2 regions of the Rhodoferax sediminis genome follow, and region 2 is predicted to be linked to the other one. Evidence: predicted binding sites of a transcription regulator. Region 2 holds the regulator's gene; the other holds the start of a gene.
The links. Region 2 encodes LexA, which represses DNA repair genes until DNA is damaged. Its sites were predicted from a motif close to ACTGTATNNNNATACAGT; they were not measured.

Region 1 (4,428 bases), 440 kb from region 2:
GTTGGCGGCTATCGCATCACCAGCGCCATCGACATGGGGGGCCCGTCAAATCCTCTGCTCAAGACGGTCGAGGCCCATGACGCAGGCGCCTGGTTTTCCAACTATGCGACCCATGCGTGGACCCTGGCTGCACCCGTGGCCGGTTTTGCCGGCGCGCTGGGTGCCTTGCTGGGGCTGCGGCTGCGGCGCGAGATCTTCACGCTCTTGTGCAGCGCGCTGAGCGTGGCCGGCATCGTGCTGAGCGTGGGCGCGTCGATGTTCCCGTTCCTGTTGCCGTCGTCCATCGACCCGCACGCCAGCCTGACGGTGTGGGATTCCTCGTCGAGCCACCTCACGCTGTTCATCATGCTGGTGGTGACCGTGATTTTCGTGCCCATCATCGTCGCCTATACCTCGTGGGTGTACCACGTGCTGTGGGGCAAGGTCGACGAGCAGGCCATCCGCAACGAGAGCGGGCACGCGTATTGACGCGCCCCGTCATTCAAAAAAACCAGGGGCTTGTTATGTGGTACTTCTCATGGATTCTCGGTCTGCCCCTCGCGGCCGCCTTTGCCGTCCTCAACGCCATGTGGTACGAGCTGATGGATGACGAGGAGACGGGCCGGGAGCAGCTCGAAAAGCCCTGACAGCCCAGCTGCGCCCGCGCATTGCCTCAGTGACCCAGCGCCTGCGTGATCAGGCGGCCGGCCGGCGACAGGTTGGCCACCAGCTCATGCGGCAGCGCGTGGCGCTCCACCAGGTACTGCGGCGTGTTGAAGCTCACCATCACGGTGCCGGGCACCGCTTCCGACACCAGCGCCTTGAGCGGCAGATCGAGCGCGGCCAGCGGGTGCGCCAGCATCAGCGGCGTGCCGGCTTTCGCGTTGCCAAAAATCAGCAGCACGGTGGGCGGCATCGTCAAACCCACGGCAGCGGCCTCGGCCTGGTGATCGATGGTCGCGAATACCTTGAGGCCATGCGCTTTGAACGTGGCCCGCAGTCGCTCCAGCGTGTCTGCGAGCGTATGGGCACTCTTGATGCTGACCACGCCGGGTGTGTTGACCGGGGTTGAAAGGGGGGTGTTCATGCGATGCTCCTGGAGAGGACTTGAGACCATGGTAGGCCGATTTTGGGCGATGCGCATGGGGACGGAACCCTTTGGCATCGAATTCTGAAATTCAAGCTTTTTCGGGCTATAGCCCTTATGGGGTAACGACTATGTGCTATGAATTGCGTAGTGTCAATGCACTGCATCTGCGGCGCACGGCGCTTGTCACGTGCCTTCGAACATCGCCAGATTCAGCTTCGAGGGCTCGCCCAGCCACGACGCGTGCAGCGTGTGGTCCGCTAGATCATCGCCCGTCAGGCCGTGCACCAGCACGTCCAGGCCGTGTCGGTTCTGTTCCAGCCAGGCGATGAAGGGCTCGAACTGCGCGCCGTCGAACGCGATCTGGCAGCTCCAGTGCGGGTGCGGCCCCACGAGCTTTTCGTGCACCCGGCCCACGCGCACGTTGAACTGCTCGCCCGCCTGCTGGCAGAGTTGGCGCGCCTGCGCTACCGTATCCGGCCCGAAGTAGACATGGGCGTGGTAGTGCGTGTAGAGGTTTTGGGGGCGTGCAATCATGGGCTGTCTCCAGCGGGCCAGGGCGGCCCTTTCAATTCGACGGTGTTGCCCTGCGGGTCCGCAATATAGATGGAGGGGCCTTCTCCCTGCGCCCCGTTGCGGGACTCGACCGGCCCCACGGCGACGCCTGCGGATGTGAGGTGCGCACGGATCATGGCCACATCGAACGGATCGATGCGCAGGCAGAAGTGATCGAGATTTTTCCCTTCCACCCCCGGCGCCGCACCGCCCGCGCGGCCCAGCGGCCCGTCGACCGGCACCAGATCGATCAGCGATCGCCCCGCGCGCAGCTGCACCAGGCCGATATCATCCTGCCGCCGCTCGATGGGGCAGCCCAGCACCGTGCCGTAGAAATGGAGCATGGCATCCAGATCGGCGGCGCGCAGGACGATGTGGTCAATTTCCAGGATGTGGATCATCGCGCTCTTTCCTTATTGGGTCATTCGGTTTCAGGCCAGTGGTGGGATAGCGGGCGCCGCATCGGTGTATCAGCAGACATTCTGCGATTTTGATCCCGGTAATGGCAGGCTGAGTGAGTCGCTCGAAATTTTCGGCGCGGGATTGCTTGTCGGCTGAGGTGTCGATATACTGGTATTTTATACAGTATATTCGTTACCATGGCGCTCCACAAGGCTTCCCCGTCGTCAGTCCGACCGCAGCGCCATGCCGGCGGGATGGAGGCAGACCCGTGAGCGACGTGATGATTCCCCTGCACGCCATCAAGGGGCGGGGCACGGCCACGCGCATCGCGCACCGGTTCGAGCGCGACGTGCGCAATGCCTTCGACGATGGCTGGGACACCCTGGCGGATGACGTGCAGGGTGATTCGGCACCCCCCGCCACGCAGGTCACGTTCGAAGACGCCAAAAGCGCGCTCACACACAACGAGTCGCCCGACATTTACTTCGACTACGGCCTGAACCCGTACCGCGGCTGTGAGCACGGTTGCGTGTACTGCTATGCACGGCCGACGCACAGCTACCTGGGCCTGTCGCCGGGGCTGGACTTCGAGACCCGCATCGTCGCCAAACGCAACATTGCCGCCGTGCTGGCGCGCGAGCTGGCGGCGCCCCGCCATGTGCCGCGCATGATTGCGCTTGGGACGGTGACCGATCCCTACCAGCCGGTCGAGCGCGAGCTGCGCCTCACGCGCGGCGTGGTCGAGTTGCTGCAGCAATGTCACCATCCGTTCGCCGTGGTGACGAAGGGCAGCGGCGTGGAGCGCGACCTGGACCTGATCGCGCCGATGGCGCAGGCGGGGCTTGCGGCGGTGTATGTGACCATCACCACGCTCAATGCCAATCTCGCGCGCATTCTGGAGCCGCGTGCCGCCGCACCCTACCGGCGACTGCGCACCATCCGCTCGCTGGCCGATGCCGGCGTGCCGGTGGGCGTCAGCGTGGCGCCGCAAATTCCGTTCGTGAACGAAGACATGGAGCAGGTGCTGGCCGCCGCCTGGGAGGCGGGCGCACGCAGTGCCTTCTACACCGTGCTGCGCCTGCCGTGGGAGCTGAGTCCGCTGTTTCGCCAGTGGCTGGAGCTGCACTATCCGCAGCGCGCCGCGCGCATCATGGCGCGCATCCAGGAGATGCGCGGTGGCAAGGACTATGACAGTGATTTTGCGACGCGCATGAAGGGCAGTGGGCTGTGGGCCGAACTGGTGCGCCAGCGCTTCGAGAAAGCCTGCCGCCGCCTGGGGTTCAATCGCGAGCGCATCGAGCTCGACGCGAGCCAGTTCCGCCCTGGCGAGGCGGTGGGGCAGCGCAGTTTGTTTTAGCGCCGGGTGCTGGCGCCCTTCAGCGCAAGTAGCTGCGGTTCAGCCGCACTTCCAGTTTTTTCTGCAGCGTCTCAAAGAAGGCGCTCATGGCCCAGTAGATGCCCGCGGCGGCCAGGTACAGCGGGAACGGCTGGAACGTGGTGGCGATCACTTCCTTGGTGGCCAGCATCAACTCGCTCACGGCAATCACCGACACCAGCGAGGTGTCCTTGATCAGGCTGATCAGGCTGTTCGACAGACTGGGCACGGCCAGGCGCAGCGCCTGCGGGCCGACGATGTAGCGCAGGGTTTGCGTCTGCGTCAGGCCCAGGCTGCGCGCGGCGTTCCACTGGCCGTGTTCCACGCCGTTGATCGCGCCACGGATGGTCTCCGACAGGTAGGCGCCAACATTCAGGCTCAAGCCCAGAATGCCCGCGGTGATCGGCTCGAACTGGATGCCGATGCTGGGCAGGCCAAAGTAGATCACGAACAACTGGACCAGCAGTGGCGTGCCGCGCATGCAGCTCACATACAGGGTGGCGAATTGCGACAGCATGGGCACCTTGGCCATGCGCGTGATCGCCACCAGGGTGCCCAGCACCGCGCCGAAAATCACCGACGCCACGGCCAGCACCAGCGTGTAGCCGGCGCCCCTGAGCATCACCGGCAGCGCATCGCGCAGCAATTGCGTCAAGCCATGCAGGTCCATACATCACTCTCCCGATTTGAATAAAAAAACCCGGCCGCAGCCGGGTTGCCGAGCGCGAAAATTATTTCGCGAGTGGCGGTTTGCTGACGTCGCGGTCAAACCATTTGTTGGAGATTCTCGCAAAACTGCCATCGGCTTCGATATCGGCCAGTGCCTTGTCCAGCGCCGCCTTGAACTTCGGGTTGTTCTTGGCAAACGGGATGCCGTTTTTTTCGATCTCGCCCACCGGTGCGCCGGCCTTGAGCGGCAGTTTGGTCTTTTTGATGATGTAGGGAATCAGGAGGCTGTCGTTCATCGCAGCGTCGATGCGGCCCAGCGCCAGATCCTGCAGGTACTCGGTGGAGCCGGGATAGGTCTTGA
Region 2 (4,428 bases):
GTGACGCAGCATGCCCCCGGCCCGGGCGTCGATACGCCGCAAGATCTGGAGCGCGTGCGCAAACTGTTTGCGGCGTAGAGCCCCCACGCTTGCCACTTCGTGTGTTGCGCTGCCCCCCGTGGGGGCCGAACTTGCTCGGGGCGGCCCTTCGCTGCGTTAGCATCGGCGCGGCGTAAGCCAGTCTGAAGCTCCTGCGTGCTATTCTTGCCGCCAATGAAGCGTCGCGGGATCCGTTGCAGGTTCCAGATCCCAGCGATGCCACCTGGGTTTACCAAATTCGAGGAGATTCATGAGACTGATTCTGTTAGGCGCCCCCGGTGCGGGCAAAGGCACGCAGGCCACGTTCATCTGCCAAAAATACGGTATTCCGCAAATCTCCACCGGCGACATGCTGCGCGCCGCGGTCAAGGCCGGCACGCCGCTGGGGCTGCAGGCCAAGGCCGTGATGGACTCGGGTGCGCTGGTCAGCGACGACATCATCATCGGACTGGTGAAGGAGCGTATCGCCCAGAGCGACTGCGCCAACGGCTTTCTGTTCGACGGCTTTCCGCGCACCATTCCGCAGGCCGACGCGATGAAGGCGGCGGGCGTCAAGCTCGACTACGTGCTGGAAATCGACGTGCCCTTTGACGCCATCATCGAACGCATGAGCGGGCGCCGCTCGCATCCGGCCTCGGGCCGCACTTACCACGTCAAGTTCAATCCGCCCAAGGTGGCCGGCAAGGATGACGTGACCGGTGAGCCTTTGATCCAGCGCGACGACGACAAGGAAGAGACCGTGAAGAAGCGGCTCGAGGTGTACAGCGCGCAGACCCGGCCGCTGGTGGACTACTACGCCGGCTGGGCCAAAGCCGAGCCCGCCGCTGCGCCCAAATACCGTGCCATCAGCGGCACCGGCAGTGTGGAAGACATCACGGCGCGGGCGCTTGCGGCGCTGGCGAGCTGATCGCACGCTGCGTTCGCGCTGCGGCACCCTCAGTCAAGCGGGCATCAGCGCCAGCATCAGCGCCACGCGGGCCTTCGCGGCGGACAGACCCTGCGAATCGGGAATGGCATCACCCGGCTGGCCCAGCACCCGGCCGTTGGGGCAGCGGCTGGCGCGCACTACCTTGACACCGGCGCGCTGGGCTTTGAGCAGCGCAGCCTCCAGATCGTGGTGCAGCGTGCCGTTGCCGGTGGCGGCCACGACCAGGCCCTGCACGCCCTGCGCCACCAGCGCCTCCACCACGGCGCCACTGGCGCCGGCGTAGTTCATGACGATCTCGACGCGCGGCCAGTCCATGGTGTTTACTATATTTTCAATAGCATGCTGTTGTGACCCGACAAGGGCTTCGGGCCAATTTCGTAGCAAACGCAGCGCACCCTCCTCCACATACCCGAGCGGCCCGGCATCACCCGAGTTGAAGGCATTGATCCGGTAGGGATGCACTTTTTGCACGTCGAACGCGCTGTGGAGGGTGCCCGCACAGACGGCCACCACGCCGCGCGCGCCGGCGTGCATGGCCACCGCCACCGCGTCCAGCACATTCTGCGGCCCGTCGGGCGCAACGGACGTGGCCGGGCGCATGGCGCAGGTCAGCACCACCGGCTTGGCTGGATTGAGGACGGCCTGCAGGAAGTACGCGGTCTCCTCCAGCGTATCGGTGCCATGGGTGATGACGATGCCCTGCACTTCGGGCTGTGCCAGCCAGTGCGCCACGCGGCTGGCCAACTGCTGCCAGACGGCAAAACTCATGTCCTTGCTGTCGATCTGCGCCACCTGTTCGGTGATCAGCGCACGCCCGGCGAAGACTGAGGACAGTGCCGGAATGGCCTCCAGCAACTGCGCCACGCCGACCTGTGCAGCCGTGTAGCCGATGTTGTCGGCGGCGCTGTCCGCCGTGCCGGCAATCGTGCCGCCCGTGCCCAGCACCACGATTTTTTTGTCGATTTGTTGTGCCATGACTTGCAAACTTTCAAAAACTGGTTAAAAATACAGTTACTGGGTATTAAAACAGTAATCGCCATCCGGGCCCTGTTTCAAGCGCAGTCCAAGGAGTCATCATGATCGACCTGCCGCCGTTCCCACCCAAGCTCACCGCCCGCCAGCAGCAGATTCTGGACCTGATCCAGAGCGCCATTGCGCGCACCGGTGCGCCGCCCACACGTGCCGAAATCGCCGCCGAGCTCGGTTTCAAGTCCGCCAATGCGGCCGAAGAGCATCTGCAGGCGCTGGCCCGCAAAGGCGTGATCGAACTCGTCAGCGGCACCTCGCGCGGCATCCGCCTCAAAAGCGACGCGCTGCGCTCCATCAACGAATCGCGCTTCAAGCAGTTCTCCCTCCCCTTGCAAAGCCTGGCCCAACTCGCCCTGCCGCTGGTCGGGCGGGTGGCGGCCGGCGCCCCGATTCTCGCGCAGGAGCATGTGGACCAGACCTACTACGTGGAAAGCAGCCTGTTCCAGCGCAAGCCCGACTACCTGCTCAAGGTGCGCGGCATGTCCATGCGCGACGCCGGCATCATGGACGGCGACCTGCTGGCCGTGCAAGCCACCAAAGACGCCAAGAATGGCCAGATCGTGGTGGCACGGCTGGGCGACGAAGTCACGGTCAAGCGCTTTCGGCGCAACAAGCACCTGATCGAGCTGCACGCCGAGAACCCCGACTTCCAGACCATCATCGTCGAGCCCGGCGAGCCGTTCGAAATCGAGGGCCTGGCTGTGGGGCTGATCCGCAACACCATGCTCATGTAGGTTCAAGTTGCCGCTCCAGGTGACGGGCGTTTGATGGCTGCCGTACTGCAGCAGATCACAACCCTGGCGTGGCGATGTTTCAAGCAATCCTGTCTGTGTTCGACCCTCTTTTTTGATTGAAAGGTTTCACATGGGACTCGCATTGTTCACAGCCTCCAGGCTCTTCGCACCGCTTCACAACGCCATCAACTGGCTGATGCCGGGTATCCCCCGCAACACTTGGGCGCACCAGCCGGCGGCGGATGCCCGGCCTTATCAAGGTGCTATTAGCTCAATAGCTGCTCATGCCCATGTCACAAGGGCTTCAGGCCGAAATCATTCGAATACAGGCACGCACAGGCCGCTGCGCGTATTGCGTGTGGTGGACGCGAGTGCAGCGCCGGCCAGTGCCGGGCGGATGGTCATCTCTGGCCGCATGGCGGATGTATGCGCCGAACTGGAACGGCTGGCCGCCGGGGAAGCAACCCTGCACTGAGCCTCAGGCCTTTGCGCCCAGCAAATAATCGCGCTTGCCAATCTCCACCCCGTTATGCCGCAGGATGTCATAGGCGGTGGTCACGTGGAAGAACAGGTTCGGCAAAACCCAGCGCGTAAGGTAGGCCTCACCCTTCATGGTGTGGGTGGCATCGCGCCCGACCGGGAACGTAAAGTCCTTGTCTTCCGTTCCATCCAGCGCGCCGGCAGGCACCGTAGCCAGGTAGTCCAGCGTCTTTTGAATTCGCGCCTTCAGCTCGGGGATGGTGGATTCAAAATCTTCAAACTTCGGCGCTTCCATCCCGGCCAGCCTGGCAACGCCATTTTTTGCGGTGTCGCAGGCGATCAGGACTTGCCGCGTAAAAGGCAGCATGTCGGGGGCCAGCCGGTACTGCATCAGGATCGAAGCGTCGAATTTTTTTGCATCGGCACACGCTTGTGCCTTGTCCAGCAAATGACTCAGGTTGCCCAGCATGGTGGTAAAGACCGGCAGGCTGGCAGATGACATGGAAATTGACATGGTGATGGGTCCTGGTAACGAATGGAAAGGTATGCAGCCAGCGGTGTGAGGCGCTGGGCAGCTGTGAGCCGGCACGCCTGGAGCCAAGGCACAATGGCGCTATGAACATTGTGATTCTTGACGATTACCAGGACGCGGTTCGCAAACTGCAGTGTGCCAGCAAACTTGACGCCTACTCTGCCAAGGTTTTTACTAACACCGTGAAGGGCATGGGCCAGCTCGCGGTTCGACTCAAGGATGCCGACGTGATCGTCCTGATCCGCGAGCGCACCCAGTTCAGCCGGCAACTCATCGAAAAATTGCCAAAGCTCAAGCTGATTGCCCAAACCGGCAAGGTCGGCCGCCATATCGACGTCGCGGCATGCACCGAGCGGGGCATCGCCATTGCCGAAGGCGTGGGCTCGCCGCTGGCGCCGGCCGAGCTGACGTGGGCGCTCATCATGGCGGCGATGCGCCGCCTGCCGCAGTACATTTCCAATCTCAAGCACGGCGCCTGGCAGCAATCGGGACTCAAGACCGCCTCGATGCCGCCGAACTTCGGCATCGGCAGCGTGCTGCATGGCAAGACCCTGGGCATCTGGGGCTACGGCAAGATCGGACGCATCATTGCCGGTTACGGCAAATGCTTCGGCATGCACGTGATGGTCTGGGGTAGCGAGGCCTCGCGCAGCAAGGCCGTCAGCGATGGGCTGCTGGCAGCGGGT

Region 1: the regulator LexA is predicted to act here: its motif matches at 2,191-2,208, upstream of EUB48_RS13180 (PA0069 family radical SAM protein).

Annotation. Positions count from the first base shown of each region.
Region 1 is NZ_CP035503.1:2,731,031-2,735,458, reverse strand. It holds gene cydB (cytochrome d ubiquinol oxidase subunit II) at 1-468, shown strand, start outside; gene cydX (cytochrome bd-I oxidase subunit CydX) at 504-626, shown strand; gene EUB48_RS13195 (DUF302 domain-containing protein) at 653-1,066, opposite strand; gene EUB48_RS13190 (DOPA 4,5-dioxygenase family protein) at 1,253-1,603, opposite strand; gene EUB48_RS13185 (VOC family protein) at 1,600-2,022, opposite strand; gene EUB48_RS13180 (PA0069 family radical SAM protein) at 2,304-3,380, shown strand; gene EUB48_RS13175 (amino acid ABC transporter permease) at 3,400-4,068, opposite strand; gene EUB48_RS13170 (transporter substrate-binding domain-containing protein) at 4,130-4,428, opposite strand, start outside.
Region 2 is NZ_CP035503.1:2,286,580-2,291,007, forward strand. It holds gene kdsB (3-deoxy-manno-octulosonate cytidylyltransferase) at 1-78, shown strand, start outside; gene adk (adenylate kinase) at 290-946, shown strand; gene EUB48_RS11025 (asparaginase) at 980-1,942, opposite strand; gene lexA (transcriptional repressor LexA) at 2,044-2,730, shown strand; gene EUB48_RS11040 (DUF1993 domain-containing protein) at 3,209-3,724, opposite strand; gene EUB48_RS11045 (D-2-hydroxyacid dehydrogenase family protein) at 3,826-4,428, shown strand, end outside.